3 regions of the Microbulbifer sp. ABM4_008 genome follow, and region 2 is predicted to be linked to each of the others. Evidence: predicted binding sites of a transcription regulator. Region 2 holds the regulator's gene; each other region holds the start of a gene.
What was found. The regulator LexA, encoded in region 2, represses DNA repair genes until DNA is damaged. The targets are predictions, from matches to a motif close to ACTGTNTNTANANACAGT.
Positions count from the first base shown of each region.

Region 1: the regulator LexA is predicted to act here: its motif matches at 1,454-1,471, upstream of recA (recombinase RecA).
Region 3: the regulator LexA is predicted to act here: its motif matches at 1,856-1,873, upstream of ACYX4J_RS10430 (VRR-NUC domain-containing protein).

Region 1 covers NZ_CM149970.1:1,178,685-1,181,951, forward strand. Annotated here, with positions in the region: gene ACYX4J_RS05145 (glycoside hydrolase family 16 protein) at 1-130, opposite strand, end outside; gene ACYX4J_RS05150 (CinA family protein) at 840-1,352, shown strand; gene recA (recombinase RecA) at 1,527-2,561, shown strand; gene ACYX4J_RS05160 (regulatory protein RecX) at 2,562-3,047, shown strand; gene glpK (glycerol kinase GlpK) at 3,147-3,267, shown strand, end outside.
Region 2 covers NZ_CM149970.1:1,800,778-1,804,044, reverse strand. Annotated here, with positions in the region: gene ACYX4J_RS07915 (TetR/AcrR family transcriptional regulator) at 1-558, opposite strand, end outside; gene ACYX4J_RS07910 (LOG family protein) at 842-1,480, opposite strand; gene lexA (transcriptional repressor LexA) at 1,641-2,246, shown strand; gene ACYX4J_RS07900 (hypothetical protein) at 2,310-2,567, opposite strand; gene ACYX4J_RS07895 (DUF6586 family protein) at 2,922-3,267, opposite strand, start outside.
Region 3 covers NZ_CM149970.1:2,399,306-2,402,572, forward strand. Annotated here, with positions in the region: gene ACYX4J_RS10425 (ATP-dependent DNA helicase) at 1-94, opposite strand, end outside; gene ACYX4J_RS10430 (VRR-NUC domain-containing protein) at 97-1,758, opposite strand; gene ACYX4J_RS10435 (hypothetical protein) at 2,028-3,173, shown strand; gene ACYX4J_RS10440 (hypothetical protein) at 3,210-3,267, opposite strand, start outside.

The DNA of each region.
Region 1 (3,267 bases), 620 kb from region 2:
AAGTCCAAACGGACTTATCAATACTGTCGCCGTCGAAATTATCTTCCCAGACCAAAGTTTTTGAATTGGCAAGTGAGGACACACAGGCGCCTACAATAGCAGCCGCGATCGCTGATTTTTTTAAATTCATGATTTTGTCTTTCTTTAATTATCTATGGGGGTGCCAACTTCATTATGTTTTTATAATGGCGGTGATCTGCCACGATGATTAATGCTTGTTGGGCTTGGGGATTTATCTGCTTTTTTATTGTGATATTTATATATTCAGTACAGCAGTAACAGACTAACAAAAAGCCGATTGTTGCATAGGGAAAGCTCGGGCCCTTTGTCGTGAGACTGGTCCAACTTATCGCATATGCAAAATTTTTTTGCTTTAAAATTGGGGACAGCCAGTGCGTATTAATGTGTTTTTACATTGTTTACGTTTTTATTTTTAAATTTGTTGTTGCTTATTGGATTGCCCGCTTGAAACTATTTGCTGAATTAAGGCCCCTTTTAAAATTTAAATTCTAATTTGAAGGCGGGCCGGCGGCGGAAATTAGATTTGGCAACCTGGCTTCCATAGGTGATTTTATTTTCTAGAGTGCTGGCGGCGCTTGTGAGTGCTTCGACAGCGCACGATTTGTCTTTTGGTGTCGGCGCCGGTGTGCAGCCGGCGTGGATTAAGTTTTTTAAGGGTTTGCGGCTTCACCACTGCAGGACGGTTGTATATTCGGTATGGGGCAGCTTACTTAAAATGGAATTTGTAATCTTGCCGCAGGTCGGCACCCATAATAAGAGCCTACTTCTGTGCTGTAATATTCGGTTGTGGCCTAGGAGCGGTTGAACAGGAAGAAACGGTGGAATACAGAGAGATAACTGAGCTTGCCAGAGAGTTGGGCGGGGAGCTGGAAAAGAGAGATTGGCGCGTGACGTCGGCAGAATCTTGCACCGGTGGTGCGATTGCGGCGGCTATTACCTCTATAGCGGGTGCTTCGAATTGGTTTGATGGATCGATCGTGAGCTATGCGAATCGCATCAAGAACGGTGTTATGGGTGTCGACAGCAATGATCTCAAGCAGTTTGGTGCAGTGAGTGAGCCGGTCGCCCGGCAGATGGCTTGTGGTGTTCTGGCGATGATGGATGCCAATCTCGCCGTTGCGGTCAGTGGTATCGCGGGGCCTGATGGTGGCACTGCTGAGAAGCCGGTAGGTACGGTTTGGATTGCCTGGGCCCATGCGGAGGGGCAAGAGCCAGTGCAGATTGATGCGAAGTGTTTTCTGTTTAGTGGTAACCGGGCAGAGGTGCAATCGCAGACGGTCGTTGAGGCGCTAAAGGGAATGTTAAGGATTGTCCGTGAGCACCCGGTTTGAACTTGTCCACCGGGTCAAACTTTGTTCGTTTGCCCCAGCTTTAGGCTTCTTTTTGAGGCGTGGCTCGCTCAGCCTGAAGCTGGTACTCAGTATGAGGAATTACTGGTTGCCTATACAGTAATCCTTCGTTAAGCTTGCCACCACTCAATTCAGCTCAGAAATACGGGAATGGTCATGGATTCCAATAAAGACAAGGCATTAAAAGCGGCGCTATCTCAGATTGAACGTCAGTTCGGTAAAGGCACTGTGATGCGTATGGGAGACAAGGAGCGCGAGCGTATTCCTGCGATCTCCACCGGCTCCCTCGGCTTGGATGTGGCCCTGGGTATAGGCGGCTTGCCGCGTGGCCGTATCGTTGAAATCTATGGACCAGAATCCTCCGGTAAAACCACCCTCACCTTGCAGGTGATTGCCGAGGCCCAGCGCAATGGTGGCACTTGTGCTTTCGTGGATGCTGAGCACGCCCTCGACCCTATCTACGCTGAAAAACTGGGTGTTAACGTCGATGAGCTGATCGTATCCCAGCCGGATACCGGTGAGCAGGCGCTGGAAGTTGCCGATATGCTAGTGCGCTCCGGTGCCGTTGATGTGCTGGTAGTGGACTCCGTTGCGGCCCTGACCCCGCGCGCTGAGATCGAAGGTGAGATGGGTGATTCCCACGTGGGCTTGCAGGCTCGTTTGATGTCCCAGGCTCTGCGTAAGCTCACTGGTAATATCAAGAACACCAACACCCTGGCGATCTTTATCAACCAGATCCGCATGAAGATCGGTGTTATGTTCGGCAGCCCTGAAACCACCACTGGTGGTAATGCCCTCAAGTTCTACTCTTCTGTACGCTTGGATATCCGTCGTATCGGCTCCGTTAAAGATGGCGATGAGGTGGTGGGTAACGAAACCCGAGTGAAAGTGGTTAAGAACAAGGTAGCTCCTCCGTTTAAGCAGACCGAGTTCCAGATCATGTATGGCGAAGGCATTAACATGATTGGTGAAATCGTCGATTACGGCGTGAAGATGGGACTGGTGGATAAAGCTGGGGCTTGGTACAGCTACAAGGGCGACAAGATTGGCCAGGGCAAGGCGAACGCTACCAAGTTCCTGCGCGATAACCCCGACATTCGTAACGAGATTGAAGGTCAGTTGCGTGCGCAGCTGCTCGGTGATTTAGTGCCTGCGACCCCTGAAGAGGCTGCGGAATTACCGGAAGAGTAAATGCCGTACTCAAAAGCGGATTTTTCCGTTGATCCAGCTCAAGCGCTTTTCAGCGCGGCGCTTGAGCTGTTGACCCGCCGCGAGCACTCCCGCCATGAATTGAGGCAAAAGCTCGCGGCAAAATTCCCCAGCGCCGATTTCGACACGCTTTTTGAGCGCCTACACGAACTCAACTATCAATCCGATCAACGCTTTGCCGAAGTTTTTGCCCGCTCCCGTGTCCAGCGTGGTCAGGGGCCGATGCGTATTCGCCAGGAGCTACAGCAGCGCGGCGTGCGCGGTGAACTAATTGCCCAGGCGCTGGATCAGTTGGAAGTGGATTGGTTTGAGTTAGCTGCGGAAATGCTTCAGAGAAAATACCGGGCCCCTATGAGCGCAGAGCTTCCACGGGATCAGTGGATGAAGGAGCGAGCGCGGCGCCAGCGATACCTGGCTTACCGGGGCTTCCCCACGGACGCGATTAGCTGGGCGCTGGACGGCAATTAATCGGGCTTATACTCTGACTACTACCTGAATGACTGGTCGATAGGTTTCGGCCATTTTTCAGGTACAGAAAGAGACTAAAAGAATAAGCGCGAGAACCCTATGATCCTGTCTATTGACCAGGGCACCACTGGTACCACAGCTTTTATCTTCGATAGTAAGGGCCACCTGATTGGTCGCAGTTACTCGGAAATTCCCAATCGTTATCCCCAGCCTGGCTGGG
Region 2 (3,267 bases):
AGAACCGAAATCCTCCCGCAGGATAGCCTCAATCGCATCGTGGCTCGACAGTGTGAAAATGGTCGCTCCCAGCATAAAGTAGAGGCGCCAATAGAAAGTTTCTGGGTCCAAGCCCGGTAACGCTTCAGCCAGCAGTCCGGCAAAACGGCGGTAAGTATCCCCGTATCGAGATACGATAAATCGACGCAAATGCCCCTGGAACTGGGTATAGGCCAACCCTAAAAGACGCATAAATCGCTGTGGATCCTTTCCCTCCAGCCCAAGGCTTCCCAACCCAACTCGATACAGGCATTCGATCAGCTCCTCCACCCCCAGGGGCTGCCCCAGGGCAATACGGCGATCAAGCTCTTCTTCCAGAGCGTTAGTGAAAGGCGTTAAAAAGCGTTCAAATACCGCCTGTATCAATTCTTTCTTGGAGCCGAAATGGTAGTTAACTGCCGCCAGATTAACCCCGGCCGTGCTCGTAATTGTTCTCAATGAGGTTTCAGGAAAACCCCGTTCGGCAAACAGCACTTCCGCTGCATCGAGTATCCGGCTGACCGTATCTATCTGGCTCATAAGTATCAAACCACCATTTAAAACATACGTTTAATCGACGCCAGAGTAGCACATTCTCGTTGATCTAGAGCCCGCCAGCTAAGCTCTCCACTCAGCAAGGTACAAGAGTAAAAATAACAGGGAAAAGTATGTCAGGCGGTAAGATCAATACTGCTGGAGTTGATCTCCCGCCAACTTGAGCAAGTACGCCACCCCACCAGCCGACATAGCCTTTTAGTCCGGGGGCAGCTTTAACAAAAATAACTTTGAAAATTTTTTCGGTATTTTAAGATCACCCGAATAATTATTCTTTCACCTGCATATATTTCATAATCAGGGCCGCAGCCTCCTCCACACTATCAACGATATGAAAAAGGTCGAGATCACTGGCATCGATACAATCGCGCTCTAACACTGTATCTACCAACCAATCGTACAACCCACTCCAGTAACGCTTACCTACCAACACAATTGGGAAACGCCGCACTTTCTGCGTTTGCACCAAGGTAAGAGCTTCAAACAACTCATCCAACGTGCCGTAGCCACCGGGAAGTCCAACGAATCCAAGTGCGTGTTTTACAAACATAAATTTCCGTACAAAAAAATATCGGAAGTTCAAACTGATGTCCTGATATGGATTTGCCGCCTGTTCAAAAGGCAGTTCTATGTTTAGCCCAATTGATGCGCCGGGCTGCCCGAAAGCCCCTCGGTTACAAGCCTCCATCAGCCCCGGCCCACCACCGGTAATCACGGGGATCCCTTCAGCCGCGAGCAACTCTCCCAACTTTACCCCCTGCTGATATTCAGGACTATCCTCTGTAAATCTCGCCCCTCCAAACACTGTCACTGCACCACCTAAGGCTATCAGCCGCTCTATCCCATCTACCAATTCAGACTGAATACGAAGCACTCTCCAGGCTTCCGGCATTTTTGCATCCAACATTATTTTTCCCTCTTTGTCAGTTCCTTCAACGCTTTCTTCTCTCCTTGCTTTCTCCATCAATGTAGCAGCTCACAAAGACTAAAACCTGAGGATTGCGCGAACAATAAATCTGTATATAATTCCAGCAACTGTATATAAATACAGAAAACTAGGTAAATCTATGACCAATCTCACCGCTCGTCAGTCCCAGGTTCTCGACCTGATCAAGTCCTACCTGGATGAAACAGGCTACCCGCCAACGCGGGCAGAAATTGCCCAGGAGCTCGGCTTCCGCTCACCCAATGCCGCCGAGGAACACCTGAAAGCGCTCGCCAGAAAAGGCGCCATTGAGATGGTTGCCGGCGCTTCCCGAGGCATTCGAATTCCGGATCACCAATCCGGCTTGCCGATTGTGGGTAGAGTAGCTGCGGGGAATCCCATACTCGCCAGCGAACATATTGAAGATTATTGCGACTTGCCCGCGAGCTTCTTCCATCCCCCCGCAGATTATTTGTTGAGGGTACACGGTATGAGTATGCGAGATGCGGGCATTCTCGATGGAGACTTGCTGGCAGTGCAAAAGACCGAGCAGGTGCGCAATGGCCAAATCGTGGTTGCCCGTATCGATGATGAAGTCACTGTGAAGCGCTTTCGCCGCAAGGGAAATCAGGCAACCGTTCAGTTGCTACCTGAAAATGATGACTTTGAGTTAATTCAAGTCGATATGAGAGATAAGAACTTTGTGATTGAGGGATTAGCCGTAGGGGTTATTCGCCAAACGCCTTAAGCCCCTAAAAACGACAACAGCGGCCATTGGCCGCTGTTGATAAGACTCGAACTAACGCTGATGTTAGTGAATAGTATGATTTACCGGCATTAAATCATCTTCTTCCTCGAAGTAACCAGCCTCAAGATCGTCTAGATTTTGTACGGCTTCAATGCCCGCTTCCAACATAGCCCTTGCCACAGCAACCTTGTTCTTGCGCAGAAACTGAAGGCTTTCTGCAGAAAAAGAAATGCTTACCAAAGGGTCCTCTTTATGGCCAGCACGACGCAAAGCTACATCGCCATTAGCCAGCTCGATTATTTCAAAAGTTTCGGAGGACATTCGCTTTTCCTTCACGGCACAACAGTTTGCGCCCAGTGTACCACAGGCTTGCGATAAGTTTCATTCATCCAATTTGAGGGCTTCTGGCTCCTGACTTTCGAGGCAGTCTATTACCAGTACGCTATATCAAAGAATTACCTAAACCACTCAAGAGATCACAAGAGAAAAGTGAATTGCTTTGCACGTTGCACCTGTTGCGGGTTATGTCGAGTGGGCCACAACTACTCTATTGTGACTCACTCAAAGGACAGCGGACTTTCCCGCAGAGGTGCGCCTAATATCAACAACCTTCAAAATTCGCAGGAATATTACGAATCTATTCAGAAGTTCACCGAGGTCGAGTAAGCGTATTAGTTAACACTCATCCAAGTGAGCGCGCTGCCTCACCACCAACTCACTCAGAGAACGATGCCACTGAAGCAATAACTCTTTGGACAAAGGTGCAAACTCGGGCTTGGCAACTTCGTTGTGTAGCGGGATTAAATTAACCTGTTGCTGTTTTTCATCAGCACCCACAGATATTTTCTGCTGCTCTTCCCAGGCGTAAAGCATATGGGATAACCAACTCTGCGGATCGCCGACCAGGCCGGACAGCTCATTGGCCTCCGCACTAGCCCTACCCTGAACGCCCAGCGCATCAATGATCAACTGCGGAGACTCCGGTTCAAATCCCAGCTGAAGCTGGGCGGCCTGCTCTGCA
Region 3 (3,267 bases), 600 kb from region 2:
TTGGTTCCCGAATCAAATCTCCGTTGCGGCAGGAAAAAGCGACTAGCTCTCCCACAGAAAGATTCAAAATCTCAGCCGACTCTAAGCTATCCAAAGCTAGCGCCACTCCACATGAGTTACCCGATGAGGGATCGCCTCTTCAGCAAAAAACGTCAGCCAGCGTTCTTGGTTTTTTTGTAAGCGATCCCCAGGACCTTTAACCTCCACGAGTTCATAGTGGCCGGAGGGAGTAAAGCAAATAAGGTCTGGCAGCCCATTTCTATTCTGTGTGATGTCACTGAGCATGCGAGTAAAAATTGAACGCCAATGACTTGGTGGGATTCTATCCAGCGCCTCCTCAAGTAGTTCTGTAGACAAAGGCTCCCAAGTAACCAAAGGGTTGGCAATACCTTGTTTCTCAGCAAAGGTAGCGAGGACACGGGACTTCAAAGACTCATGCTCTATTTCAGCCAATCGCTGGATGAATAGCGCTTGACGGGAATAGTAAAAATCCGCGGTGCGAAAATCAGCTGGGGCTACCTGGAAGGGATTGAAAAAAGCACCAGGCACAGGTGCAAATAGTATGTCCCAAATATAGAGGCCCAACACACCGGTGAATAGGGTGTTCTCTACATAAAAACACTCACCACCGCTAGAACCTTCAAGGTGCTCTGCCACCAGTAGCTCAACACAGCTTTCCCCCTGCGCCAAACTTATCACTTCAGTGGGGGCTTGGATTTTATGAGGTGCCTGCCAGTTGTTGAGGCCTCCACTTCGTTTGGCTGTGCGGTAACCAAAGCTAAGAGCAAACTCTCTTTCTGCTTGGTCCATAGGGGAAGCTATTATTTCCTCGCATATTTCCAATGCTAGAGTGTCGCACCCTTGCTTTACGGCAATTCGTGCGCGGCGCTCACGGGAGGGAGGGGTTTTACAAAGTTGATATAGTGCATCAGCCTGCTCAAGAGCATTGAGCCGCTCAAGCTGCCGTGCCAACTTAAGACGTATTCTGTCCAGCCGACGAGCCAGGGTTGAGTCACCATCGATACCTTCTGGCAGTTGAGCAGATAAGGCCAATATGGCTTCCGCATCTTCCAGTAATGACTCTTCTAACAGCTCCAGGCATTGGTAGTAAAGCAGATACTGATCAATTTGCGAGCGGCTTTGAAAGGGGAGATTTTGCTTATCCAGTGGATAGGATTCATACCGATAAAGCCCAAGATCCCGCAATACATAGTCGGTAAGATCCTGATTCAAGTTGCCAAAGTAACACAGTTTGAAAGTCTGGAAATGCTCAGCACCCTGGACGGCTAGTACCCTGTGCTGAGAAAGCAAGTTCACAAACCAGTCACTCGAACTGGAGTCTTCAAGCAATAGTTGCTCGAGGGAAGGCCGGCTGAGAGACTTGGATATACCCGAGGGTCCTGCCGTAAGCAATTCAGCTTTGGTAAATAGTGGTAGATATTCTTGTGCCGTTAGCACCGGATTAAAACAAAGTAGTCCAACGCGATCCAAAACAGCTGCAGCACTTTCAATGCTCTCTATCTCACCATAGCTAAGCTTCTCCAGGCGGAAAAGCGATCCTCTAGAGGAGGGTACTCCTTTACGGGACAGCAAACGCACATAGAGCCGCTGGCTATAAATATCCAACTCTTGGAAGGTTTTAAAAAAATTTTGCTCAGATGTGGTGATAAGCCGGGAATAATGTTGGCTAACAAATTCAATCAACGCTTTGAAGTTGTCCAGGTAATAGCCAGTTGGCAATTCTATCGGTTGGGTCATGGCACAAGCGCTAGTTTTTCGATCTATCTATCGTCGATGCCGCACACCAGTTCCTTATGACGTGATATGCAAACAATGAGGCAGAGGTTACTCTGGGGCTTTATGGTTATACAGCAAGTTAGCCCGGTGAACAAACAACAATCCCAAGCTTTCTTCTTAGTTATTCAGCCATTTTTTCCTATGGCAACTCCCTTGATGCTCATCCAGGCTTGCAGTCGAGGCTTATAAGCGGTCGCCCCATAAGATTTAACCAATAAGGGATTACCTCTATGAAAGTGACAAATTCTGTGACTGCAGCCGCGCTATTTGCCGCCAGCGTATCTGCTCTAGCTGATAATAATGTCACCCTGGTATTCCAGGAAGGTACTGGCAATAGTGCAACTTCTGATCAGTCCGATGGTACTGTGCATAACAACTTGATTGTTCAGACCCAAATCGGCGATTTCAATGACTCGGATGCATCCCAAACTACAGGCACTTCTGAAAGCACTATTGAACTGGTGCAGACGGGAAATTTGAATCAGGCCTCAGCAGTGCAACAGAATGCAACGCAGCTTACTACGTCCTCCCTGACCCAGAATGGCAGTGATAATACAGCGACCTTGCTGCAGGACGATGCGCAATTCAGCTCCTTCACCGGCACTCAGGCTGGAGACTTAAACGACATCCAAGTCCTGCAACAGGAAGATGTTACTTCCACCACACTTGTCGCATCTCAACAAGGAATGTCTAACACACTGGTTTTAGATCAGCGTATAAGGGTGGATAGCACTAGCGCCATATTCACCCAAGTTGGTGACTCCAACTTCGCCAATATAGATCAGGATAGAGATGTAACCTTTACCTTTGCTATGGCCAGCCAGACTGGCTCTTCCAACTTTTTAGATATCGAGCAGGATGAAGTCACGACGACGAGCACTGCAATAATAATGCAGATAGGTGATTCGAATACCGGAAGAATAGAACAGGAAACTGATGTTTCAGCTGCTACTGGGATAGTCACCCAGATTGGTGATAATAACATTGCAAATGTGGATCAGGAGAATATTACCTCAAGCAGCGGTGAAGTAATGCAAACCGGCTCTTCTAATACGGTAAATCTTGATCAAGGGAACGAAAATATTGCCGCTATTGAACTTATTTCCTGTACCACTCTAGTAATCCAAGATGGCTCAGCCAATACAGCACAAATAGATCAGGGGCAGGACGGGTCTTTGCTCACTAGTTCACTGGTGCTCAATCAGTTTGGTGATTCTAATTCTTCCCAGATTAATCAACATAGCGGTATTAGTAGCAGCATTCTGGTGACGCAAAACGGTGTTTCCAATACTCAAACAACTTTGCAGGTTGGCAGTGGTGAAATCGCATTAACCACGCAAACTGGCACAGGTAATGTTGGCAATACCTTCCAATAAAACACCTGCTGAAAGTGGTTAAGGCTAGCGTAGATATTATTTAAAATATCGCATCACCTTTTGATACCGGTACACGACGTACCAAGTAAAAAAT